3 regions of the Salinimonas marina genome follow, and region 3 is predicted to be linked to each of the others. Evidence: predicted binding sites of a transcription regulator. Region 3 holds the regulator's gene; each other region holds the start of a gene.
What was found. The regulator LexA, encoded in region 3, represses DNA repair genes until DNA is damaged. The targets are predictions, from matches to a motif close to TACTGTATNNNNATACAGTA.
Positions count from the first base shown of each region.

Region 1: the regulator LexA is predicted to act here: its motif matches at 4,165-4,184, upstream of IT774_RS18075 (class IIb bacteriocin, lactobin A/cerein 7B family).
Region 2: the regulator LexA is predicted to act here: its motif matches at 2,376-2,395, upstream of IT774_RS15550 (LexA family protein).

Region 1 covers NZ_CP064795.1:2,938,909-2,949,355, reverse strand. The annotation lists gene IT774_RS13200 (MauE/DoxX family redox-associated membrane protein) at 1-679, opposite strand, end outside; gene IT774_RS13195 (ABC-F family ATPase) at 936-2,525, opposite strand; gene IT774_RS13190 (winged helix-turn-helix domain-containing protein) at 2,734-3,114, opposite strand; gene IT774_RS13185 (DUF3718 domain-containing protein) at 3,387-3,788, shown strand; gene IT774_RS18075 (class IIb bacteriocin, lactobin A/cerein 7B family) at 4,249-4,308, shown strand; gene IT774_RS13175 (VanZ family protein) at 4,604-4,840, shown strand; tRNA gene IT774_RS13170 (tRNA-Ile) at 5,145-5,221, opposite strand; gene IT774_RS13165 (MbnP family protein) at 5,509-6,333, shown strand; gene IT774_RS13160 (hypothetical protein) at 6,436-6,765, shown strand; gene IT774_RS13155 (DUF3718 domain-containing protein) at 7,076-7,408, shown strand; gene IT774_RS13150 (response regulator transcription factor) at 7,408-8,289, shown strand; gene IT774_RS13145 (CidA/LrgA family protein) at 8,365-8,742, shown strand; gene IT774_RS13140 (LrgB family protein) at 8,732-9,478, shown strand; gene IT774_RS13135 (response regulator) at 9,698-10,447, shown strand, end outside.
Region 2 covers NZ_CP064795.1:3,454,045-3,464,491, reverse strand. The annotation lists gene IT774_RS15565 (ATP-binding cassette domain-containing protein) at 1-91, opposite strand, end outside; gene IT774_RS15560 (YebG family protein) at 262-549, opposite strand; gene IT774_RS15555 (Y-family DNA polymerase) at 690-1,958, opposite strand; gene IT774_RS15550 (LexA family protein) at 1,955-2,359, opposite strand; gene IT774_RS15545 (HAD family hydrolase) at 2,598-3,107, shown strand; gene IT774_RS15540 (helix-turn-helix domain-containing protein) at 3,412-7,377, shown strand; gene IT774_RS15535 (hypothetical protein) at 7,374-7,949, opposite strand; gene IT774_RS15530 (sugar-binding protein) at 8,282-9,016, shown strand; gene IT774_RS15525 (potassium/proton antiporter) at 9,026-10,447, opposite strand, start outside.
Region 3 covers NZ_CP064795.1:3,609,709-3,620,155, forward strand. The annotation lists gene cyoE (heme o synthase) at 1-551, opposite strand, end outside; gene IT774_RS16250 (COX15/CtaA family protein) at 544-1,533, opposite strand; gene IT774_RS16255 (hypothetical protein) at 1,554-2,099, opposite strand; gene IT774_RS16260 (SURF1 family protein) at 2,077-2,820, opposite strand; gene IT774_RS16265 (DUF2909 domain-containing protein) at 2,836-3,045, shown strand; gene IT774_RS16270 (cytochrome c oxidase subunit 3) at 3,058-3,936, opposite strand; gene IT774_RS16275 (cytochrome c oxidase assembly protein) at 3,969-4,553, opposite strand; gene ctaD (cytochrome c oxidase subunit I) at 4,554-6,179, opposite strand; gene coxB (cytochrome c oxidase subunit II) at 6,207-7,373, opposite strand; gene lexA (transcriptional repressor LexA) at 7,779-8,408, opposite strand; gene IT774_RS16295 (YehS family protein) at 8,615-9,106, shown strand; gene IT774_RS16300 (zinc-dependent alcohol dehydrogenase family protein) at 9,177-10,187, shown strand; gene IT774_RS16305 (hypothetical protein) at 10,299-10,447, opposite strand, start outside.

The sequences.
Region 1 (10,447 bases), 670 kb from region 3:
CAGACAAAGACACAAAGCCCAGCGGTACATTACTGCTGCCGCCCACACAGGCACATTTCAATTCGCGCTTGTCGATGTATACGGCTTTGCACACCGACGCTGCGCCCACTACGCCAATAAACAGTGAAAAGGGTGCCACCAGCCAGGCGGAAAAACCGGCTATCATGCCAATCCCTGCGTAGGCTTCCACAAACGGGTACACGTAGGCATAGCGCAGATGGCGCATGGCGAGCAGGTCGTAGGTAATAAACATATTGGTAAAGCTATGCAGATCCTGCAGCTTTTGCACCGCCAGCAGAATCATGGCAAAACCGATAAACAACATCAGGGTCTGCAGTGATAACAGCGCGCCGGGCAAAACCATGGCCAGTGCGGCGGCCAGTGCTACTGAGAAGATGGCTACTACCGGTGTATATGAAGTGCCTTGCTGACCGGCTTCGTCCTTGCCAAAAAAGTCACGAAGTTCTTCGTAGCCGCCCACCCGTTCATCATCGATAAAGGTTTGTGGGGTGGTATCGACACTATGTTTTTCCTTAAATGCGTCAATTTCCTCTCGGGAAGTCAGATGATGATCCTCGACCTGATAGCCCTGACGTTCCAGTAAATCTTTTGAACGCAGCCCGAATGGGCAAATATGTTTATCAGTCATCATCCGATACAAAACGGCGTGCTTACTCATCGGTTCACTCCTTAATTGTAGAGAACAGCTGTGTAAATTATGGACGGTTTTTGTCAGGGAAGCGCAAACTTCTCACACAAAAACGTGATGGTTTAGACATGTGGTGGGTAAAAGCAAATCGTGTTCCGAAGAGGCAAAGACAGGATAGTAAAGCTAACAAAAGCATGGGAGAGAGGGCTGAGGGGATAACCCAAGCATCAGTGGCTTAGTCAGCCATGCTGTTACCTGATACCGGCAACAGCATGGCGCAAATTTATCAGGCTGCGCGGTGGTCCAGAAACTCCTCGTAGGTGCCTTCAAAATTATGAATCTGCTGATCTTTGATTTCGATAATCTGCGTCGCCAGAGAAGAGACAAATTCGCGGTCATGGCTGACAAAAATGACCGTGCCGTCAAAATTCAGCATCGCGTTATTCAGCGCCTCAATAGACTCCATATCAAGGTGGTTGGTGGGTTCATCCATCACCAGCACATTGATGTCCTGTAGCATCAGCTTACCAAACAGTAACCGGTTTTTTTCACCGCCAGAGCACACCTTCACTTTCTTGTTAAAGTCATCTGAGCCAAACAACAGGCGTCCCAGCATGGCTTTGACCTGTAAATCATCGTGTTTGGGGCCGCGCCATTGCGACATCCACTCAAATAAGGTCATGTCGCTGCTAAAGTGAGCACTGCTATCCTGAGGAATATAACCCACAGCGGCATTTTCTGCCCATTTCACCATACCTTCATTAGCGTCCAGCTCATTGATCAGGCATTTTAACAGGGTGGTTTTTCCGGCGCCGTTCTCGCCAATAATGGCCAGGCGCGAACCGGCTTCCAACAACAGATTAGCATTGTTGAATAACGGTAAGTCAGCATAGCCATGGCCCAGTTCTTCTAAGGTAATCGCCAGACGATGCAGCTTTTTATGCTGCTTAAACTGGATATAGGGCTTACGTCGGCTGGATGATTTGATGTCGGCCAGCTCGATTTTCTCCAGTCGGCGGGCCCGCGAGGTGGCCTGTTTTGCCTTTGAGGCGTTGGCAGAAAAGCGCGCTACGAAGCCTTGCAGCTCTTCGATTTCAGCAGACTTTTTCGCATTCTCGCTATGCAATTGTTCCTGCACCAGCGCGGCCGCCTCGCTAAAGGCATCATAATTACCCGGATACACCCGCAATTCACCATAATCAATGTCGGCCATGTGGGTACATACCGAGTTTAAAAAGTGACGATCGTGGGAGATGATAATCATGGTAGACTTACGCTTGTTCAGCTCTTCGGCCAGCCAGTGAATAGTGTAAATATCCAGGTTGTTGGTAGGCTCATCCAGCAGCAGAATATCAGGCTCAGCAAATAAGGCCTGCGCCAGCAATACTCGCACTTTGCGGCCCGGCGCAACTTCCTTCATTAGGCCAAAGTGGTACGACTCTTCAATGCCGGCCGCATTAAGAATGTCGCCGGCCCGAGCTTCTGCCGTATACCCATCCATCTCGGCAAATTGCGTTTCCAGGTCGGCCACCCGCATGCCGTCTTCTTCGCTCATCTCGGGGTTGCTATAGATAGCATCACGTTCCTGTTTGATTTCCCACAGTTCACGATCGCCCATAATAACGGTGTCGACCACAGTCATCTCTTCAAAAGCGAACTGATCCTGGCTCAGGATCCCCAGCTTGGTCCCCGGTGCAAACGAAACATTGCCGGCAGACGGGGTCAGCTCACCGCTTAAAATTTTCATAAAGGTCGACTTGCCTGAGCCATTCGCGCCAATCAGGCCGTAGCGGTTGCCGTGCCCAAATTTAGCAGAAATGTTTTCAAATAATGGCTCAGAGCCAAATTGCATGGTGATGTTGGCAGTGGTAATCAAATCAGGTATCCAGAGGGTAAAATCAGAAGAAAAACAGGCTCTGTACCAGAGCCGAGGGCGCGCAATATAAAGAAATAGGGCCGCTGTGTCGAGGGAATTTTGAGCGATGTGCCAGGTTTAGTTCCATAAAACGCCCCAGGTGTTCTTATAACTTCATGATAAAAATGAATTTATAGGGCTTGCCAGGCTGCAAAGCAATGTTGTTAGCTCAAGGCTTCAGACGCCATCGCTCTAGCCATTGCCAGCAATTTTGCCACCAGGATGTCTTAACGGGGGAAGTGGCCGACTCAACCACCAGGTGATAGCCGGTTTTGGGAATTACCTCAATATGCCAGGCGGGCGTATTGGGTAAGCAATTGAGTTCTTTTTTTAATCGATAAATCAGGTGATTTATCAAATCTTCGCTAACCACATTATTGTGCTGCCAAATGGTCTGGCGTATTTGTTCGCGGGTGACAATGCCCTGGGGCTCTTCCAGAAACATCGCCAGTAATGCCGCACACTGTGGTGATAATGTTTTGGACTCTCCCTGAGCATTGCTTACGGTATGGGTACTGCCATCGTAGTTTAAAAACGAAGAGGGCTTCATAAAAAAGCCTGCTCGGACGGAGTATGTACTTAAAATAATAGCACAGCATGAAAATGTCGGGGTCAGTTACCGCCGAACAGAGTTCCGGTACCGCCTAAAGGGCTGAATGCTATAGAAATAAAAACATCATGTTTTTTTCAGCATATTTTCATGTAACTTTCACGGTTTTATCAGGGTCTGATATCAATAGTGGGTATAAGCTTACCGAGTCTGTGCAAATGTATTGCCAGCGCTGTTCCCGCTCACACCGACTCACGCCGAAGGAAAATGTCATGAATAAATTAAAAGTTCTACCTCTTGGCCTAACAGTTCTAGCGCTATCTGCGGGTTTGAATACCGCAATGGCCGACAGCTACCCTAAAGAATTGGAAAAAGATTTAATTTCTATCTGCCGGCATGCTGCTGAAAATGACCGTGTGGATCTTCATCGTGCGGTATTACAGATAGTGCCGGGCAAAAACATTGCCGGCCCTGCATATCGTATGGTGGGTAAAGGGTTAATGTGCAATGATATGACTGTAGCAAATTTTGCCAGCTATTATGGCGCGGCCGATACCCTGCGGATTCTGGAACGTTTCGGTGACCCGTTAAAACCAAGGGTCGAAATCAAAGATCTGGAAACGGCTCGAATAGTACCTGAAACCATCAATGCGGTACTGGTGGCCGCAAAATAGCCAATTCGCTATTCATTGGCGATAACATCGTACCACCGATACACAAGACGATTCAGCAAGCTTAATTTTCATTCTGGCAGAAGCGTTCAATAGGGCAGTATGCACAGCTTCATCAGATAGCATAACTTGCACTCAAAAGCCAAAAAGCGCAAAGGAAACAGGCACAAACGGCGAACTGTAGGTGACCCAACCATTGTAATAGGCTGAATCATTGTGGCGGTAAGCAACGCGGTTATCGCGACCTTTATTGTCTACAACATTACGCAGGCTTCAGCCCTGACTGCGTAACCTCCTACCTCAAGGCGGATTTGTCGGTTTCAAACCGGTAAATCCGTTTTTCTTTATGCCAGTTTTTCCTCTTTCACGATTCTGTCAAAACCGTGCTACGGAACAGTAGCGCGTAATGCAGTGTTTTTGTACTTTTTAAGTGGCAGGACAATCCTGTCTTAACAAGGAGAATATGATGAAAGAGTTAGATAACAAGGATTTGGAAAATGTCAGCGGGGGGTGGCGCCGATAGTATACGGTATAGCTGGAGCCTATGCCTATGAAGCCATGGGTGGCAAAGCCGGCATTGACCGGTATTTTTCCAATGGCTGGGCATCCACCAAGTCTTCCATACGTTACTGGTATCGTAAACTGAACTGATCAAAAGGCGCCTGCCCCAGGGCAGGCTTTAAGAACATGGAAAGAATATTTTATTTCTTGATTGCTGTAGTGGCTTATGTCCTGTTCTGCTGGCAGGAGGAAGCCGCCCCGGCTTATTGGTTTGCGCAGAATCTACCTAGTTTTTTAAGTGTGTTTATAGGGGGGCGTTGCTGGCAATGTGGCAGGGCAACTACGACGAATCGGATTTTGTGTATTATCTAATTGGCGCTTGTCTGTATGAGATTTTGCAAATTTATATCCCTGAACGCACGTTCGACTGGTGGGATATTCTCGCCATTCTGATTGGCGGTCTGTTGTATTATGGCTCGGCTAAAGCGGTAACAAAGATCAGAGCAATGCTGAAAACCTGGACCGGTAAATTTCTGAGGTTATATTTATCCTGATGATATTTTCAGCGGTATGCAATCCGCCAGGTATATTCCCGGGGTTGCAAAGGGGATCTTCTAAGACAAGTTCAGGGCGAGCTCAGGATACTTTGAGCCGGCTCGCTGAAATTACCTGGCGCGCATTCTTTGTCTGCGTTCTGACTTGTCCCATCCACAAAGACGAAGCAATACGGCGGTTTGTCTAAGCAAAATAGGGTGTAACACCTACCAAGGAAAAAGCGTACCGACTCAGGAATACAGAGGCGATGGGGTTTACACTATCGCTGACAGTTGAAATATGTCAGGCTTTGATTGGAATAGATGGTGGCCCCTCCCAGACTCGAACTGGGGACCTAACGATTATGAGTCGTGTGCTCTAACCAACTGAGCTAAGGGGCCTTTAGATACGTGGTCGTCAGTCATAGTTGACGACAAGTGCCGCGAAGTATAAGCAGTTTTAAATGGCTTGTCACCCCCGCCAGGTTGCCTTTTTATGCCCTCAGATTCTAACCGCTGATTTTATCACCACCGCAGGCGCGATAAATTGCATATTTTGAGCGATAAGCGGATAATTCTGGTAGGTTTGCGGTCTAAACTGCCATAGGCACCCTGAGTTAAAAGCGCTAGACTTGTGCCCTTTTATTGCAATAACAGTGTGCCCGGATACACGACTCAGGAGAGGGACGATGTTGGTTAAACAAGGCTTGGGTGTGATGCTGCCGGTGATATTGCTGGCAGGGTGTGGCTTTTTTGAAGATCCGCCGCCGGCCGGTCATATTCCGTTGCAATTTGTAGATTTAGAAAAAAACGATGCCTGTCAGTATGAGCTGGATGTCAATAATCGCCGCTGGCGAGTGGAACATCTGGCGTTTTATTTATCTGAGCCCAGGGTGCGTATCGAAGGACGCTGGCAAAAGCTGAGCTTTATTCCTGGTCCGATGCAATCCAAAAAACTGGCGCTTATGCAGTTTCATCATGCCTGTGATACCCAGAATAACCATACCACTATCAAATTAAACGCCAACAAGGCGCTGCTTGATCGTGCCTCGGCCATCAGCTTTACCATCGGGGTGCCGTTTGATGATAATCATCAGACGGGAAAGCAGTCACAGGCGCCTCTTAATCATGCGTCCATGTTTCAGTCCAAACAAGCCGGCCATTCGTTTATGCGGATTAACTTGAGTGACCCAGACGAGGACGAAACCGGGAAATCGTGGGCGTTTATGCTGGCCAGTGGTATGTGTCACTCTCCTGACGAGCACGCCCCTATCGTGCGCTGTGATAAACCGAATCGGGTAACGCTGGATTTACCAATGCGGGCGAATGTGGAAGATTTACGGCTGACCGCCAGGCTGAGCCAAATTCTGTTCAGAGCTAACCTGACCACGGCGGGGGATTGTAATCTGGCGACCCCTGAAGGCAGCGAATGCCGTAAAGTCCTGGCCAATTTGACCGGCCGTGAGTGGATCCGCTGGGATGCGCCCACTCGGGTTTACTTAAAGCAGGACTAAGGTATGGTCTTGAATAACCGGTATAATGTGCAACGCCATTTTTTATTTGCTATATTTTGCTTTTATTATTTAACCTGTTAGCCAGCTTGTGCGGAGATAATAATGACAGACAAGCCCTTTCTGGTCAGTGGCCGTAATACCATTATTCATAAGGTACGAAAGTTTGACCTGCTTATACTCAATGGCGATGATAATCCGCCGGTTTTGGTAACATTTCGTGGCCTGAAAGCGTTCGAAGGCGATATCCCCGAAAACAAGCGTGACGCCAAAATGGCGGATATGGAGCTGGTGGATCTCACCGCCGGTGAAGTGTTTGGTGATGAAAAGACGTTAGTGTTTGTGCAAACACTAAATGGTAAAGAATATAAAGTCGATTACAGTAAAACCGGCTCAGGCAGCTTTATCAAAATTCATCAGGACAGCACGTTCTAACCCTTTTGCTCGTCATGGAGAGGCCGCCAGGTTTCTCCTGCATTTTTCCCCCCTTCTTTTTTTGGTTTTGCTCAACCAGACCGCCTTTTTTGTGATTGCTGGCTAAGTAGCTGGTGACGGGTGTAACAAAGTATGTGGCTAACACGATAAACAGCCGCTAAGAAAGTTAAGTTATCGGCCTTAATATGCGCTTTATCGCAACAACGCAAATACCCGCGACTGAACGAAAGCCGCGTCACTTTTTATGATTTTAAGCCTACTGTATCTATGAACCTGGCGCATTTGTCAGCTTCCTCACGGAGATACCACCATGCTTAAATCTATCACACTTTGCAAAAGCCTGATTACTGCCGGTCTTGTGGTTGGCGCCACGTTAGGAGTAACCGCTCCTGCCTATGCTGCTTATCCGGCACATATGGAAGGCGATCTTATAAAAATCTGTACGGCTATTCGTGATAACCGTATCGGCCGCTTACAAATGGCAGTGCGCCACAGCGGGCTGTCTTATCGTCAGCTTCAAAAAGGCCTGGTGTGTAACGGCGATGATATGCTGACATTCGCGGCTAAACATAAAGCGGCCGCCACCGGACAGTTGCTGACCCGTCGCCTGGGCATCCGTCAAACCTTAACGGCTTCACGATAATGGCTGCATCATCACCGGATGTTAGCGACCAGCCAAGCGGGTCTGACAGCCCGCGCCCGGGTCGCTCTGGTGGTGGTATGGTGGCACCGGCAAACGCTGGCTTAACCGCCTTTTTGATGTTCGCCCGCAACGACGCCTATAACCGGCTGGCAACTGAGATTTTACAGTATCCCGGGCTGGTAGGGCAGGTAAGCCACCTTAGCGCCGCCCAGTTGCCGCAGGACACCCAAGACCGCCTGGCGGAGAACCCATTTATTGTATGTGACCAGGCGCATTTTGGTTATCTGCAGTCCCGCAATATTACGGTTCCCTGGGTGGTTACTGGCGACTCCAATGCCCTCGCGATGCAGGCATTTGCTGCTGGCGCCGATGGATTTTTAGAATATCCCTGGCAGATCCCACAGCTTAAAAAGTCTCTGGAGCGAATCCGAATGCTTATACGACGGCGGACCGAACGGCAGTTGTACCGGCAACTTACCCGCTTGCTGACCCATCAGATGCATCTGTTGCCCGAAGACGTATCCGACTGGGTAGAGCAGCATATGCCAGACTCAGCCGACCAGACTGTTACCTTTCGAAGCGACGGGGCCTGGTACAGCTTGCCTTGCAGCCGCATTGTCTGGGTTGAGGCGGCGGGTGATTATATGTGTGTGTACACTGACACGGAAAACCATATTGTGCGCATAACCATGACACAGCTTTGCAAAACGCTGTGCCCGCACCGGTTTGAACGGGTAAATCGCTCGGTATTGGTAAACCGCGCCTGGGTGCGCCAGGTACTCAGAACTAGCTCAGGCTGCTGGGTGGTACTTGATGATCATACCCGACTCAAAATCAGTCGCCGCTTTCTGGCGGCGTACTGGCAACAGCAGATTAAATAAATAATTACCGGCTCACTGGTAGTCACGGTTTGCCTCAAGTACCCTCTTAATCATCACCCATCTTCGTTATTTTTCATGCGTACCTTGTTTTTTTCAGCGCTGGGCTTGCTGATGCTGGTCTTATGTTATCTGGCTGGCGAAGTGATTGTGCTTACTTTTAACTTACCCTTTCCCGGGGCGCTGGCCGGTCTGCTGGTGCTTTTGCTGTTGCTGCTGTTGAAAAAACAGGTGCCTCAGCCACTTCATCTGGGCGCCAAACCATTGCTGACACATATGACCATGCTGTTTGTGCCCGCCGTTACCTCGGTGGTGTTATTTGTTGAGGACATTCAGCATCACTGGCTGGGCCTGAGTCTGGCTATTGTTGCATCGACGCTGGTTGCCCTGGTGTTATCCGCATGGATAAGCCAGTGGATTTTTGCTTTAAAAAAGGGGCCTCACCATGACGTTTGAACAAGCCCTGAATACGGTGGCGACCCAGTTTATGCAGATGACCGAAAATACGGCTACCCTGCCAGCATTGGGGTGGCTGGGCGCCACCTTAGTAACTTATACCGCCGCGTTATGGCTTAACCGGCGTGCAGGGGGTCACCCGCTGTTGCATCCCCTGGTGCTAACCACGGCGACGGTATTGATGTTAATTGCCGTTGTACAAACAGAATTAAAGCAGTATCAACAATATACTGCTTTAATTCACTGGCTGCTGGGGCCTGCCACCGTCGCTCTGGCCTTGCCGATGTACGCACAATGGCAAAAAGTGCGGGAATTGGGCTGGCGTCTGGTGGTGGCGGTGGCAGTGGCCGGAACCCTCGCGCCAGTGCTGGCCTGGGGATGTTTATACCTCACCAATGCGCCGCTGGCTTTGCAGCTCACGATGCTGGCTAAATCAATTACTACCCCACTGGCCATGGAAACCAGTCGTATGATCGGGGGCATTCCGGCGCTGGCCGCTGTATTTGTCATTACCACCGGAATAGTGGGCGCCATTGCCGGGCCATTCACCTTCAGGCTGTTACATCTTACCCATCCTCAGGCCCAGGGCATTGCTTTGGGTAGTGTTACGCACGCAATTGGCACCGCACGGGCGATAAGTCTGGGCGAAGCACAGGCTGCCATGGCCAGTCTGGGTTTGTGTGTGAACGGCATTATGACCGCCCTGGTGTTACCGGTGGTTATTCGCGCGCTCTAGGCAATTATTCGCTCTAGGCAGTCGGCCGCCCTGGGCAGTTCCTTGCGCTGGTTTGTCGGATGCCCTGGGCAGTTATGTGCTCTGCGCAGTCTGGCGTTTTAAACAATTGTGGGTGAGAGGCAATATTGATCTTATGTTGTATGGACATCTGGCCGATACCTGCTAAAAGTTTATCTTTAATTTTTATTCTCAGTTGCAACGGGGTGGTAGCCAAATACAATGTTTTCGGTCTTAGTATGTGACGATTCAATGGTGGCGCGAAAGCAGGTAGCCAAAAGCCTGCCACAAGACTGGCAGGTGTCGGTACACTTTGCCAAACATGGTGAAGAAGCCATGCAATTGCTCAATGAAGGCAAAGGCGATCTGTTATTACTGGATCTGAATATGCCGGTAATGGACGGTTACGACACCTTAAGGGCGATTCAGACTGCCGGGATGCCGGTTAAAACAGTAGTTATCTCTGGTGATATTCAGCCTGAGGCGCGCGAACGCGTGACCGCGCTGGGGGCATGCGATTTCATTCGCAAACCGGTGGATGCTGTCAGTTTGGCTGCGACTTTGACCAAACACGGTGTGCTGACTGGTGCCGATGCGACCCGTGCAGACGACGGTGAGCTGGACCCTTATATTCGCGACTGCTATCAGGAGATCACCAATATCGCCATGGGGCGGGCAGGGGATCACCTGGCTCGCATCATGAACGTATTTGTGCATCTGCCGATTCCTAATGTAAATCTTATCGAAGCCTCAGAGCTACATATGATGCTTTCTGATATTGAGCGTCATGAAGAAGTTTCCGCGGTTTGTCAGGGCTTCATTGGTCCGGGCATCAGGGGCGAGGCACTATGTATATTAAGCGACTCCAGCTTTGACGATGTAGCAAAAATTCTTGATGTAAAAGGCCCGGTCGATGATCGCATTCAACTTGAGCTGCTGATGGATGCTGCCAGTATCCTGATTGGTAGCTGC
Region 2 (10,447 bases), 160 kb from region 3:
AAGCGCCTTCAACAAAAACATGGCTGCCCCGGTTTATTTGCCAGTTATCAACTTTCAACACTGGCTGGGCGGCACCCTGATAACGAAACATGATACTGCGAAGGTCCACCGCCAGCGAAGGCGAGGATGTGGTATTCGGCTGTGTTACAAAACTCAGAGAAGTCACCTTGATTTGATAAAGGGGGTTTCTCCGGCTTTTATATCAAATTTAGAGACTTAAACACATTGGTAATTTATCGCCGGGTACCATCAGGCAGAGAGCTACTGACCAGCCTGAAGCTTAACCACTTCCGCTGAATTAGCATCCAGTACATTATCCAGGGCGCTACCCTTTAAAAGCTTAGTGACCGCGTCTTTGTTTTTAGCTAACAGAATAGACAGCTCTTCCATTTTGTCTTCTTCCATTTTTATTCCCATCGCAGTGAGATAACCCGCCAGATTGTCGGCGGCATCTAGCATTTTATCGTACTGGTCAGCGGCTTTTTTATCGGTGGTCACGAGTTTCTCCACATCTTTATGAGTTACAACATACTGAACGGTGATCGCCATAATTTGCTCCACATGGGTAATTTGAAATTTATAACGCAATACAAATACTGTATATGCAAACAGTATAAAATGCAACCACTTTGCTATTGTTCGACCTGTTATAGAATAACCTAATCGAGCCTGTTATGAGCAGAATTTACTCAACACTTTATGGTCGGGATTTCCTGCCAGCGGGTGGTCGGGCAGGCGGATAAAAAGTCACGGCGCATTGCAAACCCTGTTTGGGAGCCCTTACTGGCAAAATTGAGGCTGTTGCGCCCGAAACGCTGGTTTATTTTATCCAGGGTGCTCATTAAGGCACTATCATCATCAGACTGAGCAAAAAGATCGCCCTGGTGATGCGTTTCAGCCACTAAATCTATCAGGCCCACCCCACTTTTATAATACTCGACTCCAGGCTTAAACACAGTTTCCACAGAGGCCGCTACCGCCTTAAGCATTTGCCGGGTGTCAGCGGTAGGCATCGCAAATCGATGCATTACCGACTTTTTATAAAAGGGTTGAGTGTCATGCGGCGAGGACGCAGCAAAAATCATCATCGCCCCAGACAAACTGCCCTGTTGTCTGAGTTTGCGGCTAGCCACCTCAGCATGGCCGATAAGTGAGCGGTGTAATAATTGTTTGTCAGAGACACGCTGACCAAAACTACGGGTCGAATAAATCTCTTTTTTTGCTGCCCGTTGCTCATCCCAGCTGAATCGACGTTCGCCGGAAAGCTCACGTACCGTATTTTCAACCAAAACCGAAAACCGGCTGCGCATCAGGGCGGGACATTGTTGTGACAATTGCCACGCGTTCGCTATACCCATGGTGTTTAAATGCTTGCCAAGTCGTCGCCCAATGCCCCAGATATCGGTACATTGCATCTGGGTCAGAACTCTGTGTCGGGTATTTTCATTGTTAAGACACGCTACCCCCATGGCCCCTGGCAGCTTTTTCGAGGCATGATTAGCCGCCTTAGCCAACGTTAATGAGGGCCCGAACCCCACGCCTACCGGCAACCGAACCTGTCGCCAGATTGTTTTTCGAATAGTGTGACCTAGCGCTTCCAGCATGGCCATATTGTAGTGCTCGGGAAACCGCATAAAACACTCATCAATGCTGTAAATATGGGTTTCGCCAAACTGACTGCAGGTATCCATCATGCGCTGACTGATATCGGCGTACAGCTCATAATTACTGCTGCGCACCACAAACCCGGCCTGCTTGGCGGCTTTGGCGTGCATAAAGTAAGGAGCAAACTTTTTAATGCCTAATGACTCACCCAGACGTTTGGCCAGCGGACACATAGCGACAATAGCGCCATCATTGTTACTTAGCACTATCACCGGCCGCTTACGTATCGTTGGGTCAAAGATTTTTTCGGCACTGGCATACATGCTGGTGGCATCAATCAGCGCGATACTCATAGCGTCTGACGCAAAGGCTTGTGAATACGAATTGAGCGGATCACCACGCCTTCTATCTGAAAGTCATCGTCTTCAGTTAGCTGATACGGTGGAGTTCGAGGACAGCCCGAAAGTAATCGTCGATGTCGGATATCCACCCGTTTACACACAAACACACCATTAAGATTAGCCACACAAATGCACAGATCAGTGACTGGCTCCGCGCGCGAAACAATCAGCAAATCGCCATCAAAAATTCCATCCCGAGTCATGGATTCACCCTGAGCCAGTCCAATATAGGTCGCACTGGGATGTTCGATGAGCAGCGCATCAAGGTCCAGCCCCAGCTCCTTGTATTCTGTAGCCGGAGATTCGAACCCCACAATGCCGGCCTGCGCCCGTATAGGAATAAACTTTAGCATGGTAATCAGGTAAATTAACTGTATGTATGTACAGTTATTCTAAAAGGAGATGCACGACTGTGCAACAAAGGTATGACCCAAATACGGTAACCATTTGCAAACTATAAAGAAAAAAACAGATTGCTGGCGTATCGGTTTATTAAACTTAATTGAGTCAGTTCCTGAACAACTTCATGCTAAGGTAACTTTATAGCAGCGCACGTTTTTTCCGGTTCGTTTTGCCATACAGTGAGATGTAATGAATATTGATTTTAGCAATATCGATGGTGTGATTTTTGATTTAGACGGTACTTTAGTCGCCTCAGAATTAAATTTTTCGGTTATTAAATCGCATTTAGGTTGTCCTGCAGAAGGCGACATATTAGTTCACATTGATTCGCTTGCCGATAAACAACTTCAGCAGCAAGCCCATCAATATATTCTTGATCAGGAATTAGCGGATGCACAAAATGCGGCCTGGTTGGAAACCGGAAAATGGTTGGTGGAGACAGTGGCAGATCGTCAGTTACCGATGGCAATAGTTACCCGCAATAGCATTGCCGCCACCCGCCTTAAAATTAGTAACAACAGCATTCCTATCGATCTTGTGGTGACTCGTGAGGATGCTCCACCTAAGCCAAACCCCAGCGCGTTGCTATCGGTAGCCCGGCGCTGGAATATCCCGCCGGCCCGGTGTCTGTATGTCGGCGACTTTATCTACGACCAGCAAGCCGCCCAGCGCGCCGGCATGCAATTTCTAATGGTTTAAGCTTCGTGAAAAAAACACAATATAAAATAATGATTTATAAAATAAACCCCTTCTAAAACTTAGTTTTGGGTGGGTTGGGGGGAGTAGGCTTAAAAGGTAATATAAGAAAAAATTTATATTTTATATTTATTACTCCTCCGCTAATATTCTGAAGTTCACTTTCTTTTAATTCAGTCAGGGCCAGGGGGTTCTTTATCGCATTACTCTTCATGATTTGTCCTTAAGTATAATTTTATAACCTGCACTATTATGTAAGATACTTTAAATAAGTAATTATAAAATTGGGACAAGGATAAGTTCTGTAATGAAAAAATGGATATTTGTCCTTATTTTGATACTAGCGGGATTCATTCCAGGAGGTCAGGCCTCCAACCTTGTCCCCATGTCTTTCTCAAAAGTCTTTGATGGAAAGTCGACTGGAGTAATCTGGTCTATTCAAGCTGGTAGCGATGGAGTATGGCTGGGAAGCGAGAATGGACTCTTCGGCCTGATAGGTAATAAAACAATTGTGTTCGACGATGAGAACTCAATATTAAGAAGTAACTTTGTTATCGATATAGCAGAGTTCTCTTCAGGAAAATATTGGGTTAGCGTTAATGGGGATGGCATCTATGAACTTGATCGACAATCCAGAAAGATTTCTCGGGTAAGTCCAGATATAAAGGATATTGCTCATGTCCAAAGTGTTCGAACAACAGACGAAAATATTGTTATCAACACTGTTCGAAACCTCTATGTTCTTGATAAAGAAACACTTGATGTAAAGTTTTCTCTCGATGATATTGCTGCCGGTATTGATCATGAAGTTGTTGATGTCGATATTTCGGGGGACGAGGTATGGTGGCTGGATCATTATCTAGGTCTGCGCAATCTATCTATAAGCTCTAAAGCAATAAATACGTTTGATACTAAAAAGAATTTTTCAGAACTAGAGAGAGTGTCAGCATTTTTGATAGAAGACGATGCTCTAATTGTTGCCGGCCTTGAGGCTGTTTACTCCTTATCAAGAAGCACCGGAAAAGTTAACTTAGTATTGACCCGAAACCGCACGCCTTCGACCACTCCAAGGCAGCCTATTCAAAAACTAAAGCGAGATCCAGTTGGTACACTCTGGGCTGCGGCTGAAAGGTTGTTTGTTGTCGATGAAAAAAAACATAAACTCACAGCACCACCCCACCTTCATCCTCTGTTGGCGTCTTCATTAGTCGAGATTGTATTAGACTTCGATTTTGATAACGCTGGAGGATTATATGGGGCCGATACCCAAAAAGGCCTTTTTTACCTTTCTGAAAAATCCAAAGCAACGTCTTTATTAGGGCACGACCTCACACTTAGCGGTAAAAATTACTCCGATATAGAGATTGGCACTAAAGGTGACATAATATCGGGCGGGTTGGGTACACTAACCATCAGTAAGAAGAGCAGTACAAAAAATAAAGTTATAAATCTCAATACGGAAGCATTTATTTACTTACTAAATGCTACTGATGACTTTATAGATGTAATTAGTGGTGATGGTCAAATCTTTAGAGTCCGTCCGCAAGGTGAAGAGGTCTATTTGCAAGGACATCTTACTGAGTTTGATAATAGCTTCGATTATGTTGAGTCAGTAGTACGAGATGGCGAAGGACAATCGGCCATTCTGGTAGCAAGTCACACTGAGAAAAAGGTGATTTTGTATAAAAATGGGGCTATGTCGTCGGTAGCTGGTGGAGACATAAAAAGATTGAGCTTTTCTAAAGCAGGGATGCTGCTTGTAGCCATAACATCAGATGGTATTTATAAAATTGACTTTAGCGAGCATGGTAATCAAGCCACAAAGATATCAGACTTGCTCTTTTCTGACGCATCTTGTTTGTATGAAAGCCAAAGCCTGGCAATCTGGATTTGTACACCGGGCCAGGGTTTGCTTAAAATTATCGAGGGAAAACCCTTTTCTTATTCTGAGCGATTCCCCTTCAAATACATTAGAGGTTTGGCAGAAATAGATGAAAATATATACCTCATTACAACAAACTCTGGCTTATACATTTTTAATGATACGACATTTGAAACCTTAAGGATTCACACTAGCTATGGCATTTCTGATGTGGACTTTGAATACAATTCGGTCACTTCTGGAAGTGAAATAAGTGTAATCGCGGGAGATATTTTTACTTACGTCATCAATGATAAATTACTATTGCAGTATATTAATGAAGCCAGATATGAACTAAATGAGGTGGCTATAGTTGATGTTAAAACTTTTAATAAATCTATAAATAACTATCTGAACATAAAGCATCGTTTAGTCAAATACAGCAACTTTGAAGAGATAACACTAACCGCAGACGAAGCGTTTATCGACTTGCACCTGTCGATTGCAAATCTAAACGAACATATGTACCTAAATTTTGAGTATCGGCTAAAAGGAATGAATGATTTTTGGATAGTCAGTGAATATTCAAGTTCTAAGTTAGTTTTTTCTTCTTTGCCTCATGGCAACTACACTCTCGAGGCCAGGGTCACCAACCCATATCATCCGCAGCCAGTTACCCGATTACGTATTGTGGTATTGCCTCCCTGGTGGCTAAGTCCCTTAGCCTATGCGATATATGCGGCGATGTTAATGATAATGGTGGGTTACGCAGCACTTAGACTGAAGCGGCGAGATGCTGAGCAGGGCAAGGTGTTGAAGGGGCAGGTGGAAGAGAAGCACTCATTATTAGAAGACACCCAAAATTATATTCACCACATTCTTGATCGCAAACAGCAGATTTTTACAAATCTTTCTAGGCAGTTACAGACGCCCCTTACCCTGATATCCGGTCCGGTACGGCAGATTATCGAAAATCCTGAGGATGAGGAAACACCGCGACGGCTGGAAATGATAGAAGACAATACAAATCGGCTGCATTTGTTGGTAAGTCAGATTATTGAAATCGATCGTCTTGAAAGTATACAAAAATTGCCTTGCCAGAATTACAATCTGAATACTATTTTTCAGCATATTGTCGGGAATCTGCGGTCACTGGCGGAATCAAACAATCAGAGGTTGGAGGCACATATTCGCACACGGGGGGAGATTTACTTGCTCCGTGACTCCCTTGAAACGATATTACTGCATCTGGTCAGCAATGCGTTGCACTGTACACCGCCGGAAGGCAAGGTTCAGATAAGCGCACGCTGCAAAGGATTGCAACTGATTATCGCCGTGACCGACAATGTCGGGCTTATCACGCCGACGCAGGCAGAGACTATATTTCAGCGCTTTACCCAGCAAAATGAGTCAGGAGCAACCTCGGGCGGGGACATTGGTCTGGCCCTGGTGAAGGAACTGGTATTGGCAAACCAGGGATGGATAGACATTGAAACAAAATCTAAAAAGGCCACATGCTTTAATGTTTATCTGCCATTGGTTTCCCTGGAAGAGAACGGTTCGTCACCGCTCGCTGCTGCCACCAGTACGCCTCCTCGAAAGTCCTCTTCCCAAAGCTCGTTACGGCCTAACATTCTTATTGTGGATGATGATGCCGCGTTACGCAGTTATCTGAAGGAGCGTCTTGGGGCGGATTATTGCTGTATTGAAGCAAGTTCTGTGCAGGCGGCGCTTGAGGTGATGAAGCTGGTGACAGTAGCGCTGGTCGTGTGCGATTTACGAATGCCTGAAGAAAACGGTTTTAAGCTACGCGAAAAGATGCAAGATCAGGTTTTGTGGCGCGACCTTCCTTTTATTCTGCTGGCGACCCCGGCTGATGAAGCAGAGTTCGAAGGGCCGGTTTTAAATTGTATGGATGCCATTGTAAGTAAGCCGGTGGATACCGTCAGGCTGCAGCGACAGGTGGAAGGCATTCTAGCCCGTCAGAAATCACGACAGCTGTCCGGTAAAGCCCCTGCGGCTGACGAAAACACGCCGTTTACTCTGCCCACCTTTGCAAATGCCCGTGATCAGGCTTTTTATATGCGTTTTCTGAAGTTGCTGGCAGATCATTATCAGGATGACAGCTTTAGCCGAACCTTCGCCGCGCAGCAAATGGCCACCAGCGAAAGACAGATGTTGCGTAAGCTCAATGCCTTGTTTGGGTTTAATTTTACGGATACGCTGAAGCTCTATCGGTTGCACCGGGCGAAAGCCTTATTACGCGAAGGTGCTCAGGTTACGCAGGTGGCCTATGAGGTCGGGTTTGGCACCGCGTCGTATTTTAGTAGTTGCTTTAAAGCCCAGGTAAACGAATCCCCGCGCCAGTATCAGGAGCGTTGCCAGCAGGTTTCAGTAACGGCAGAGGCTTAACCATGGGCATCCAACAGATTGCCTGAACGCTGCGTAGCAGGCTGAATCTCCTGAAGCTTATGAGCCTGCTGTTCAACCTCTTGTTGCAACACTTTCTGAACTTTGTCTAACTGATTGAATAATGCCGGTGAGGGCGACTGACCCCGGCTGCGATGCTCTCGCAAAATCATCAACTGTATTATCAGCGCTTCTTCGCGTAGCAATTGAATCGTATCTTCTACCGGGGCAGAGGCGTGTCCCTCAGATAAAGCCGACGCATACTGGCGCTCGGTTTCTTCAGCGGCCATGGCCCAGCTTCCTAATGGTCCGGAAGTGTGGGCAGCATAGTGATGCATATCGCCCTGCTGATAATCGATTTTGGTTATTGCTTTTGAATGTCTTTGAGGCGTTTTACCCTGACGCTTTCTAAAGGCACTGGCAAACGCGGCCGCGGTATGACTGCCAGCTTCCAACGAGTCGGTATCAATAGCCTGAGGCGGGATGGTGCGATACCCCAAATGCGACACTTGCGGCGCCGTATATTTCGCCTGCATCAAGCGGGTAGCCAGGGTCGGAAGTTGATTGAGCGTCATAATGGTTTCAGAGTAAACACCTGGCCTACTCAGCCTTATTATTCAATTATTGCAATGTGGCCGCTTTGGCAAGAAACTATCAAAATCTTCTTGCTATCGTTTTATTTAATGCATGGTAGGTGCCAGAGGTGACAAAATTTTGACGCTTGTTGTTGGGTAATGTAAAAAGCACAAATACATCATTAGCTTAGTCATTATTTTTAAGCGGCGCCGGGTGGCCGTAAAAAGGCTGGTTGGCTTTGGTAGTATGTATTTAGAATAAAATGTGTAAAAATTACTAACAACTTTCTCTTTTTGCTGTCAGTTATTTTAACAGTCTGTAAGGACCCCCTATGCGAACTATTGCTTTACTTACCCTGCTTGGCCTGAGCTACAGCGGGACTGCTGCCCAGACAGTCCCCTATACCGCAAGAACGGTAACGGTTGACGGGGTGGCCGATGAAGCGGTGTGGAAGCTTTCTGAATGGTCGCCACTGGAGCATCAGATGGCCGGGACGGTGCCTGAAGCCAGTGATTTTTCCGGCCGTTATAAACTGGCGTGGGATGAACAGCAACTGTATTTGATGGTGGAAATCACCGATGATGTACTGATGGACACCCATCCCGATCCTAAAGAAGCTTACTGGGATGATGATTGTCTTGAAATCTTTCTGGATGAAGATGCTTCAGGGGGTGACCATCTGCACAGCTTTAATGCCTTTGCCTATCATATCGCCCTGGACGGTAATGTGGCGGACTTCGGCAATGCCCAAAACGATAAGGAGGTGATCTTACTCAATGATCACCTTGATTCGGCCTGGCGTCGTCAAACGGAAGCGCCCTACAACATTGTCTGGGAAGTCGCCGTGCGCCTGTATCCCGATACCTTTACCACCGCCCAGCCCGGGGAGCCGGTGACCTTAGAAGCCGATAAAACGCTGGGCTTCATGCTGGCCTATTGTGACAATGATGGCAGCGACACCCGCGAACACTTTATGGGTTCTCATAGCATCACCCCGGTTAATGGCGATAAAAACCGGGGCTATATTGATGCTTCGGTATTCGGCCAGCTGATTTTAAAAAAGTAACCTCGATAACTAGTAGGGGGCGGGTGTAAACCGCACCATCGTATGGGTCGCCGGAGCGTCAGTGGCACGGGCAAAAGTGCCCACCGACAACTGTACCGGGTGGCGTTGCTTACTGACCAGACGGGTAAGGGTCGTGTTATCCGCCGGACTTAAATCCAGGTCATAATAATGAGCCAGCTCGCCAATAGTGGTATACCCGTCAAACAATGCCGAGCGGCGCTCCAGGCCGCTTTTTTCCCCCCGCTCCACACTGGAGAAAAGCGTATTTACATAGCCATGGAGCCGTGGCTGGACGGTGATAAACAGGTAGTCATGGGTGGCCAGCACCGGATGGCTTTGTGGTGTTACCACCTTGTTGTCTCGCACCATCATTGCGACATCCACACCCAATGGTAACGGTAGTTCATCCAGGGCTTTGCCCACCACTTTGCATGAAGTATTAAGTTTAATCTCTATCAGGTCCACGTCCACATCGCCCAGCGACGGGATCTCCAGCTTTTTGGAAATGCTGGGCACCGGTGGTTCGATAAGTTTAAGTTTACGTGCCATCCAGGGCAGCGACGAGCCCTGTAAGGTGGCTGATATTAACACCACAAAAAAGACCACATTAAACACCAGGCCGGCTTCGGCAATGCCAAACAAGAGCGGAAAGATAGCCAGGATTATGGGCACCGAACCACGTAAGCCGACCCAGGAAATCATCGTGATTTCCCGCACATTGAAGCGGCTAAAGGCCAGCATGGGGGCCACCGCAAGCGGCCGGGCAATAAACACCAGAATAATCGCAATCAATAAGCCTTCAGCCCATACCTCCAGTAACGAGGGCGGATTAACCAATAACCCCAGCATAACGAACATAGCGATTTGGCTAAGCCAGGCCAGCCCGTCCAAAAATAAAAAGGTCGCATGCTGATACACAAAGCGGCTGTTGCCAATAATAGCCCCGGCGATAAAGGTGGCTAAAAAACCACTGCCGTCTAAAGATGCTGCCACCCCAAAGGCCAGGGTGCCACACACCGCTATCAGGACCGGATACAAACCTGCAGCAATCAGCTTCAAACGGTTGATCAGTTTGACCGCCAGCCAGCCGATAACCAGGCCCGCCAGCGCGCCAATGCCCATCTGTTTAACAAACAGCCATACCATTTCAACGCCCGGCGACATCTCGTTGGTAATCAGACCTAACAATCCTATGGTAAGGAAGATAGCCATAGGATCGTTCGAAGCACTTTCTATTTCGAGGGTGGATTTAAGCCGGGGATTTATATTAATGCCGGCACTACGAAGAATAGAAAAAACCGCGGCCGCGTCGGTGGAGCCCACAATCGCCCCCAGTAATAGCCCTACCAGGGGCGGAATGCCCAGGATGGTGGCGGCGGCAATACCGGTAATGCCGGCCGTTACTGCCACGCCCACGGTGGCCAGTAAGGA
Region 3 (10,447 bases):
ACCAGCAATAATGCATGGGGATGAATGTCGCCGGTCACCGCGGTCCAGCCCAGTAACGGCGGGGCAGCACCGGCAAGCCCGCCGATCACAATGTTCTGGGGCGTAGCACGTTTTAAAAACATGGTGTAAACGCCGGCATAGCCCACCAGTGACGCCAGCGTCACCCAGGCGGTTAAGGTATTAACCAGCAGCATCAGACAGGCAAAGCCGGTGACCCCTAACGCCAGCGCAAACCACAGCGCCTGCCCTACCCCGACCTTACCTTTGGCCACCGGCCGGTTATAGGTGCGGGCCATGATGCTATCAATTTTGTGATCAACCACATGGTTAATTACCGCAGCGCTGCTAGCCAGCAAGCCGATACCCATCAAACCCGCGACCAGAATGTCTGCCGGTACCAGGCCCGGGGTGGCCAGACACATTCCCACTAAGGCGGTGAGCAACAATAGCATTACTACCTTGGGTTTGGTCATTTCATAAAAATGGCGCCAATTCAACGGGGCGTGAGCGGCCTCCTGGTCGTGTTCAGTCAACTCTGCAGATTTAGCCATGCGCTTTTTCCTTCAGGTGCGACAGCTGATAGGTTATCCACACCATAATCAGCAATAAACATGCTGCGACAAAGTTGTGCGCAACAGCAATGGTTAATGGCAGGCTCATAACCACATTACTGATACCCAGCATGACCTGGGCAATCAACACCAGAATAAGCGCCGCGCCGGCAGTGTTCATCAATTTTGATTGTAGCCGTAACAGCCCGATACCCAGCGCCAGTAAATACACAAATGTGACCAGGGCCCCTGCCCGATGCACAATATGCATGGTCATGCGCTCAGAGTATCCATGCACTCCGAATTCGTAGTTGTCTGCCACCGGCACGCTGTAAGCGCCGGGCATGTCGATTTGTGTCCACCACTGCCCTTCACACACCGGAAAGTTAGTACAGGCCAGCGCCGCATAGTTGGCTGAGGTCCAGCCGCCCAGAGCTATCTGACATCCTAAAATCAGTATGCCAAAGAACGCAAATCCCAGCATTCGACGCGCTGATTTTAGCTTGTCCTGACCCATCACCGGCTGCAGTCGCAGATACATTAAAAACAAACAGCACAATACGCCAAAACCACCTAATAAGTGCCCCATCACCACCACCGGCAACAGGTTCAGCGTGACGGTCCACATCCCCAGAGCCGCCTGAAAGACCACCAGGGCACACAAAAATAATGGTAATCCCATGGGCATCCGCGGATCCCGTCTGACTGCCGCCCGAATCGCAATAGCGAAAATGAGCAGGCCCAGGGTGCCGGCAAAATAACGGTGAATCATTTCGCTCCAGGCTTTACTTGCCTCCAGCGGGCGGTCGGGAAACGCCTGGTTTGCTGCGGCGACTTTATCGCTGGAAGCCGGTACAAATAGCTCTCCGTAACAGCCGGGCCAGTCAGGACAGCCAAGCCCGGCGTCGGTCAAACGGGTGTACGCCCCCAGCACAATAACGACCACCGCCAGCAACAAGCTACACAAGACAAGTTTTCTCATACCTGGACTCCTTTTCCGGGTTAGCCAATACGCGATAGTTTGAGCAGTTTACGAACATCCGCCAGAATGTCGCGGCTGCCCAGGATTGCCTGCTCCCGGCTGGCCGGAATCGCGTAGCGCAACATGGCATTGTTCATGGTATCCACCACCAGTACGGTATTGCTTTCGTTTTCGGGCAGGCTGGCTGAAGCCACTACTTCCAGGTTAGGTTGTTGCTGCAACTGCTCAATTTTGCTGGCATCGCTGGCGGCGGAATATAAAATAGTGGGCTGGGCCCGGTCCGTTGCCCGCCCCAATGCCAGCCATACCTGTTGGATACTGTAAATGGCGTTTTCGCAGGTGCTGTCACAATGAGCTGGCAAATGGTAGACCAACCGCCATTTACTTGGTTGGTCCTGCAAATACGAGGAATAGTCCACCACCGGCTGGATCAGCTGCCCCTTATTGGTCGCCCCCTGATTAAACCACTGATTATCCAGCGCCAGTTTGGCCAGCAGTACCGGTAAGACAAACACCGCCGCCACGGCCAGCATGGTCAGATGTTTATTTTTGTTTTGTTTGAACATGGGCGTTACCTCGCGAAAAAAATACTACACAGGCAATTACAGCAGCGGCTATTGCCAGACCAAACCACTGAATTGCATAACCAAGATGTTTCTCTGGAGACATCACCACCGGTTGCCAGTTACGCACAAACTGTGCATCTTCCGGGGTCTGAAGCTGTACCACGAAGGGTAAGAAAGCTTGTTTTGTCACTTGCTTTAAATGCGCTATATCTATTTGTTGTAGCAGCAGCTGGCCATCTTTCAGCCGGGTAGCCGTTTCGCGAATGACCGGGTTATCGGCGGGGATCCGGATGATTCCTTCGGCGTTGGTTAGTTGAGCAGGCAAGGTGACGGCCGGCAGGTGCTGACGTGACGAAGTTGCCGGCACCCAGCCAAAGTTGACCAGAACCTGCCCGGCGTCGGTGATGACCGCAGCCAGCACCTGATACCCTACCCGGCCATTTTCAATCCGGTTATCCAGGTAAACAATATAATCTGGCCGAACCCGTCCATTGACCGTTACCGGGTAGTCCTGGAGATCCGGATTGAGCGTATTCAGAGCCGCCAAAGAAAGAGGGCCATCGTGTTTTTTTTGCGCTATGCTAGCCAAACGCAAAGACTTTTCTTCCATACGCTCGAGCTGCCACATACCCAGCCGTACCATTATGGCAATGGCCAGCAGGGTCAGGCTTAGCCCGACCACCCAGCGCGGCTGACGCCAACGTGAAGAAAAACCAGACACCTTTCGGGAGACGCTATGCTGATTAAAATTATTGTGGTGGTGCTGTTGATTTATATGATTGTGAACCTGTTTCTGGCGATGCGGGTGATGATGAAAAACGATACGGCGGGCAAACCCATGAGCAAGTATATCGGCCGCCGGGTACTGACATCCGTGTGCATTGTGTTGCTCATCCTGTTGGCGATAGCTACCGGTCTGATTCATCCCAACCCCCGTCCCTATTAACGCCATAGGGCGTTAAAGGATATATACAAAAACAAACAGTATTACCCACACCACATCGACAAAATGCCAGTACCAGCTGCCCGCCTGAAAGGCAAAATGGTTATCGGGACTGAAATGGCCTTTCACTACCCGGCCAAACAGCACCATCAAAATAATGGTCCCCAGCGTTACATGCATGCCGTGAAAACCGGTGAGTAAGAAGAAGGTATTGCCATAAATACCGGATTGCAGGGTCAACCCAAGTTCCTGATAAGCATGAATGTATTCTTCTACCTGCAGCGTTAAGAACACACACCCTAGTAAAATGGTCAGACCTAACATCCAGGTCAGTTGTTTACGTTTGTTCTGTTCAAGCCCGGTATGAGCAAAATGCAGCGTCACCGATGACACCAGCAAAATCAGGGTATTGATGGCAGGTAAGCCGGTAGCTTCCATCTGTTGGGTGGTGGTGCCATTGGGGGTGGTCAACAGCGGCCACATGGCTTCAAATTGTGGCCACAGCACTGTGTTGGTCATTTCATTGTTGGAAGCGCCGCCCAACCAGGGAATAGAAATCATGCGGGCATAAAACAACGCACCGAAAAAAGCGGCAAAAAACATCACTTCGGAAAAAATAAACCAACTCATGCCCTGGCGGTATGAACGCCCCAGCTGAGCGCTGTAGAGGCCAGACATAGACTCGTCGATTTGGTTTTTGAACCAGCCCACCAGCATCACCAACAATGCAACCAGCCCACTGCCCAGAAGCAAGCTGCCATAGCCATCGGTGCCCTTACTGAACTCAATGACCACATTGCCCGCACCTACCGCGATCAGGAACAAGGCTACGGCCCCCACGATGGGCCAGGGACTTTGTGCCGGAACATAATATTTTTCATAAGGCTGTTGCATGACTTTCTCCTGTAGCCTTTAGGCGCGTTACACTATGGAGCGCCATCGGTACGTTTCAGATACGGGTTTTCACTAGCACCCAGTGTGTCGGCCCGGGCCGTCACGTCATATAATGTGTACTGCACGGTAAAATAAGTAATGTCGGTGGGAATTTGCGGGTCGACATAAAACGACATCGGCATCAGTGCTTCTTCCCCTGCCGCCAGCGGTTGCTGGTTGAAGCAAAAACATTCGGTTTTATTCAAAAAAATGGCGGCCTGCCCTGGCGACACCGAAGGAATGGCCTGGGCAATATAATCGCTACGCATTGGGTTGCGAACATAGAACTCCACCGTCGCCAACTCGCCGGGATGGACCTTCATTCGTTTGGTGCGTGCCTGAAACTCCCACGGCATGCCCGTATTAGTGCGGGTCAGAAATTCCACCGTGATCAGGCGCGATTTATCGATTTGCGCCGGCTGATATACCGCTGCCGTGGTCGAAGTTTTGCCGTTAATGCCGGCGACATCACAAAATACGTCGTACAGCGGTACCAGCGCAAAGCCGAAGCCAAACATGCCCACCACGATGATCACCAGCCTGATCACCATGTTGTTATTGCTGGTGCCGCCGGACATCTATTTCACCACCGGCGGGGTTTCGAACGTATGATAAGGCGCCGGTGATGGGATCTCCCACTCCAGTCCATGCGCCCCATCCCACACCTGATCAGAGACGGGATCGCCCTGCTTACGACACGCCTGGATCACCAGCGCCAAAAAGATCAGCTGCGATAATCCGAAAGCAAATCCGCCGATACTGATCCATTGATTAAAGTCGGCAAACTGCAACGAATAGTCCGGGATCCGCCGTGGCATCCCTGCTAGACCTACAAAATGCATAGGGAAAAACAGGACATTTACCGAAATCAGTGAGCACCAGAAATGCCATTTGGCCAGCGTGATATTAAACATCCGCCCGGTCCATTTAGGCAGCCAGTAATACACGGCCGCCATGATGGAAAAGATAGCCCCGGTCACCAGTACATAGTGAAAGTGCGCTACTACAAAGTAGGTATCGTGATATTGGAAATCCACCGGCGTAATAGCCAGCATCAAGCCTGATAATCCGCCAATGGTGAATAAAACAATGAAGGCCAAGGCAAACATCATCGGCACTTCAAAGGTCATCGAGCCGCGCCACATGGTCGCTACCCAGTTGAATACTTTGACGCCGGTCGGTACCGAGATAAGCATAGTGGCAAACATGAAAAACATTTCCATATAGACCGGCATGCCCGTGGTAAACATATGGTGCGCCCACACCACAAACGAAAGCAGCGCAATTGACGCGGTGGCATACACCATCGAGGCATAGCCAAACAGGGGTTTTCGGGCAAAGGTCGGGACAATATGCGAAATAATCCCAAACGCCGGTAAGATCATGATGTAGACCTCCGGGTGACCAAAAAACCAGAAAATATGCTGAAACATAACCGGATCACCACCGCCGGCAGCATCAAAGAAACTGGTTCCGAAGAATTTGTCGGTGAGCACCATGGTAACCGCCCCCGCCAGCACCGGCATGACCGCGATCAGCAGAAAAGCTGTGATCAGCCAGGTCCATACAAACAGCGGCATTTTCATCCAGGTCATGCCGGGTGCCCGCATGTTAAATATCGTTACGATCACGTTAATCGCCCCCATAATGGAAGAGATCCCCATTATGTGAACGGAAAATACAAACAGGCCGGTACTGTCATTGCTGTAAGTGGTGGACAGGGGCGCATAAAATGTCCAGCCGAACGCCGGACCGCCGCCTTCCATAAAAAGCGAGCCCAGTAAAATGGCAAAGGCAAAAGGTAAGATCCAGAAGCTCCAGTTATTCATTCTGGGCAAAGCCATATCCGGCGCGCCAATCATCATGGGAATCAACCAGTTAGCCAGACCGGTAAAGGCTGGCATCACCGCCCCGAACACCATGATAAGCCCGTGTACTGTGGTCATCTGATTGAAAAAATTCGGCTGCACAATCTGTAACCCGGGCTGAAATAATTCAGCACGGATTACCATTGCCATTGCTCCGCCCACCAAAAACATGATGAAAGCGAACCATAAATACAACGTTCCGATATCTTTGTGGTTAGTGGTAAGTACCCATCTCATTAACCCTTTAGGAATATGATGATCATGGTGATCGTGCGGATCGTGTGCATCTGCCGACGGCTGATGATCGTTATCGATCGTGGCCTCATGCGATGTCATGTTGGTTGGTTTCGTCATGATGCCCTCCTATTGGCCATTGATGAATGCGTTAACATCTTTGGGCTGAACCAGTTCTTCGGTATTATTGCCCCAGGCGTTGCGCTCGTAGGTGATGACTGCGGCCAGTTCTTTGAGGCTCAACATTTTGCCGAAAGCCTGCATCGCGGTGCCGGCTTTGCCGTTGACCACAATATCAAGATGCCCCTGCATATCTTCCAGAGCAATCTGACTGCCTTTGAGCGCCGGAAATGCGCCTTTTAGACCTTCACCATTAGGCATATGACAGGCAGCACAGGCGGCGTTGTAAACCTTTTTGCCTTCGGTCATGAGCTCTTCCATACTCATGCTCATGGCCAGTAAACGTTGCTCTTCCGCTTCTGCTTCCTGTTTTTTCTGCTGCTGATCGCTCATCCAGGCATTGAACTCAGCCGGTTCTTTAGCAATGACCACAATGGGCATAAAGCCATGATCCTTGCCACACAGCTCCGCACATTGTCCGCGGTATAATCCGGGCTCATTCACCTTGGTCCAGGCCTCGTTAATAAAACCAGGATTGGCATCTTTTTTAACGGCAAAATCCGGCACCCACCAGGAATGGATGACATCGTCGGAGGTAATCAGAAAACGGACTTTCTGACCGGTAGGAATGACCAGCGGCCGGTCAACTTCTAATAAATAGTTTTGGCCTTTTTCATAACGGTTGTCGATTTGTTCACGCTGGGTGGCCATCAACGAATAAAAGCCAATGTCCTCATCCATGTATTGATAATGCCATTTCCACTGGGATCCAGTGACCAGCACAGTCATATCCGGCTCGCTGGTGTCTTCCATTGCAATCAGTGTTTTGGCTGCAGGAAATGCCATAAATACCAGAATGAGAAAGGGCACCACCGTCCAGGCAATTTCCACTTTGACATTTTCATGAAACTTGGCGGGTTGCGCGCCCCGAGAGCGGCGATGCAGATAGATAGAGATAAACATAGCGCCGAACACCACCACAGCGATGACGACACAAATGGTAAACATCAACATGTGCAGGTCATAAACCTGCCCGCTGATATCCGTTACGCCTTTGCGCAAATTGAGTGTGGTAGCTTCCCCTGTTGCGCCATCGGCGGCGAATGCACCGGTAAATGCAGTGGTTGTTGCTAGCGTCCCCAAAGCCATCAATACGATATTCGTGAGCCTGATCACTCAGCACCTCCCTGATGGACGAATCCCAGGCGCATCTGTGTGGCTGTGGACTCGTGTTGTTACGACCAATTTCGTTATTGGTGGTTTTATCTATTTGTTATTCTTATGTTAATAACGGTATAAGAATTAAACAAATTTCACGCAGAGTCTAGTGTTTTGGTAAAATTTTATACAAAAAAACCTCAAGCCACTGTTTCTCAGCAGGCTTTAGGGCCATTCAGGCAATGGTGGTCAGGTTGACAGCAACGCCAACCAATTTTGGGACGCGCAGAACCACAGAAACACGGAAAAGCAGTCCGCAATTAAGGGGTAGCCGTTCAGCAAGAAGAGGGGTAGCCGTTCAGCAAGAAGAGGGGATACAGATAGGGGGAAAAAACGGCAACCATAGGTCGCCGTTAGGGGTACTTACATCCAGTCAGCGTTGCGAATGACGCCGACGGCCAACCCTTCAATAGTAAAAGGCTGAGCCGACAAGTCGACCTTGATCGGGGAGAATTCATCATTTTCGGCGTGCAATAAAACTTCGTGGCCACGTTTTTCAAACCGCTTTACGGTGACATCATCTTCCACCCGCGCGACCACAACCTGACCATTATGGACATCGGTGGTGCGATGTACGGCAAGCAAGTCGCCATCTAAAATACCAATATCTTTCATACTCATGCCATCTACACGCAGTAAAAAATCAGCGTGGGGCCGGAACAAATCAGGGTCCACCTGATAATGGCTCTCAATATGCTCTTGCGCCAGAATAGGCTCGCCGGCGGCCACCCGACCAATTAACGGTAAACCGTGGTCTTCGTTGGCAGCTTCATCTTCAAGGGGCGCAGTCAGACGAATCCCCCGGGAGGTGCCCGGCAGGATCTGAATCACCCCTTTGCGCGCCAATGCTTTAAGATGTTCTTCGGCCGCATTAGCCGACTTAAAGCCCAGCCGCTGCGCGATTTCCGCCCGGGTAGGGGGCATACCCGTATCTCGCATATTGGCTTTAATAAGTTCGAGTACTTCGGTTTGTCGGGGGGTTAGTGGACGCATAAACAGCCTGGTTTTACATACAGTTATTTATGAGTATATACAGGAACTTGCAAATCGCAAGGGCCAGAGCCCCATTTTATGCATAATTTGTTTAACTTTTTAACACTGTCGCCGTCGCATTTTATGCCAATAGTGGCCCTCCCCGGCATATCGGTGAGGGTGGCAAGCAGGTATACTAGGCTTCTTTGTCTGCCAGTTGGTACTTTATGCTTTTAAATGATGTGTTACGTCGCTTGCGCTTTGCGTTAAGTCTGGACAACCGCGCCACCCTCAGTGTGTTCAAACTTATGGATTACACATTAGAAGAAGAGTACCTGGCGGCCATGATGCTGCGTGAAGAGGAGCCTGGTTTTTTGCCATGCCGGGACAAAACCCTTGGTCTGTTTTTAGATGGACTCATCATTAAACAACGCGGCCGCAAAGAAGGCGCAGCGCCGCCGGTTTTGGCTGCTAACCAGCGACTGTCTAACAACGATATTTTACGCAAAATAAAAATTGCGATGAATTATCAGCAGGATGACATGATCCGGATATTGCGGGCGGCAGACTTTCCGGTAGGCAAAAGCGAACTAACCGCCCTGTTTCGCAAGCCCGATCATCGTAGCTACCGTGTCTGTAAAGACCAGCTATTACGCAACTTTTTGCAGGGTATGGTGATTGAACACCGGCCCGACGCGCGTCCGAAAAAACCGTCTTAACTGACGGGGCTTCGATCCCCACGGCTGCTTGTTGCGTTGTAATAACTCAGTTTAAATTTGCGGAGTGAACATGCAACAAGTCGCTATTGGTACTGCCTACGGCACGCAGAATCTGATAACCCAGGCGGTGGATATTCCCTCGCCGGGCCCCGGTCAGGTGCTGGTAAAAATGAAAGCCGCGGCGCTTAATTATCGTGACTGGGAAGTTGTGAATGGGCAGTACCACGAAGACTTTCCTGCCGGCCTGGTCCCTTTGTCAGATGGCGCCGGTGAAGTGGTTGAAGTGGGCCCCGGGGTAACCCGTGTCGGCAACGGCGACCAGATAGTCGGCAGCTTCTGGCAAGGCTGGCAAAGCGGCGAGCTGGCCGACTCACCGGGCGCGCAATCATTGGGCGGCCCGTTGCCAGGGTGTTTAAGCGAATATCAGGTCATGCCGGCCAATGGGGTGGTCAGCATGCCGCAAGGTTTATCCTTTTCGCAGGCAGCGACGCTACCCTGTGCCGGCGTCACGGCATGGCAGGCGCTGGTTACCAAGGGCAATATTCAAAGCGGTGACTGGGTGCTGGTGCAGGGTACCGGCGGGGTTTCGATGTTTGCCCAGCAACTGGCGCTGATGCATGGTGCGCAGGTCATTACCTTGTCCTCCAGCGACGCCAAACTAAAGCTCGCTAAAGAGCAGGGCGCCCGGCACACGGTCAATTATCAAACCCATCCGCAATGGGCCGAACAGGTGATTGAGCTAACCGGGGGCCGTAAAGTCGACCATATTGTGGAGGTCGGTGGGCCCAATACCCTGAGCCAGTCTCTGGCCTGCATCGCGCCGGGCGGGCAAATCAATATTGTTGGCTACCTGGGCGGTAAAGACGGCAGCGTCAACCCGTTACAGATTTTACAGGCCCATGCCACCTTACGCGGCATTGCTGTTGGCCCGGTAAGCTCTTTGCAGGCATTGTGTAATGCCATTCACGCCAACCACCTGGCGCCGGTTATTGACCGTGAATTTCACTGGCAACAATACCAACAGGCGTTTGCGTATATGGCCGCCGGCAAACATGTGGGTAAAGTGGTGCTGACCTTTTAACCGGCTGCGCTTGGTGGCCTCTGTGCTCGTGGTAGCCTCGGCGACCACCGCTGACCTGAAAAGGCATGGCGGGGCCCTTTCAGGTGCTTCGCCAGGCTGACCACTTAACCGTTAAAAGCGCCAGACACCCAACAGCTGCACCGCACTTTCATCCTCGTGGGTGCCAAGCTTGTTGTTCCAGTACTGATATTCAATACCTACAAACAATTTGTCCTGAGTACCGGTTAACGCCTGACCTGCGTCCCAACGCACCTGAACCT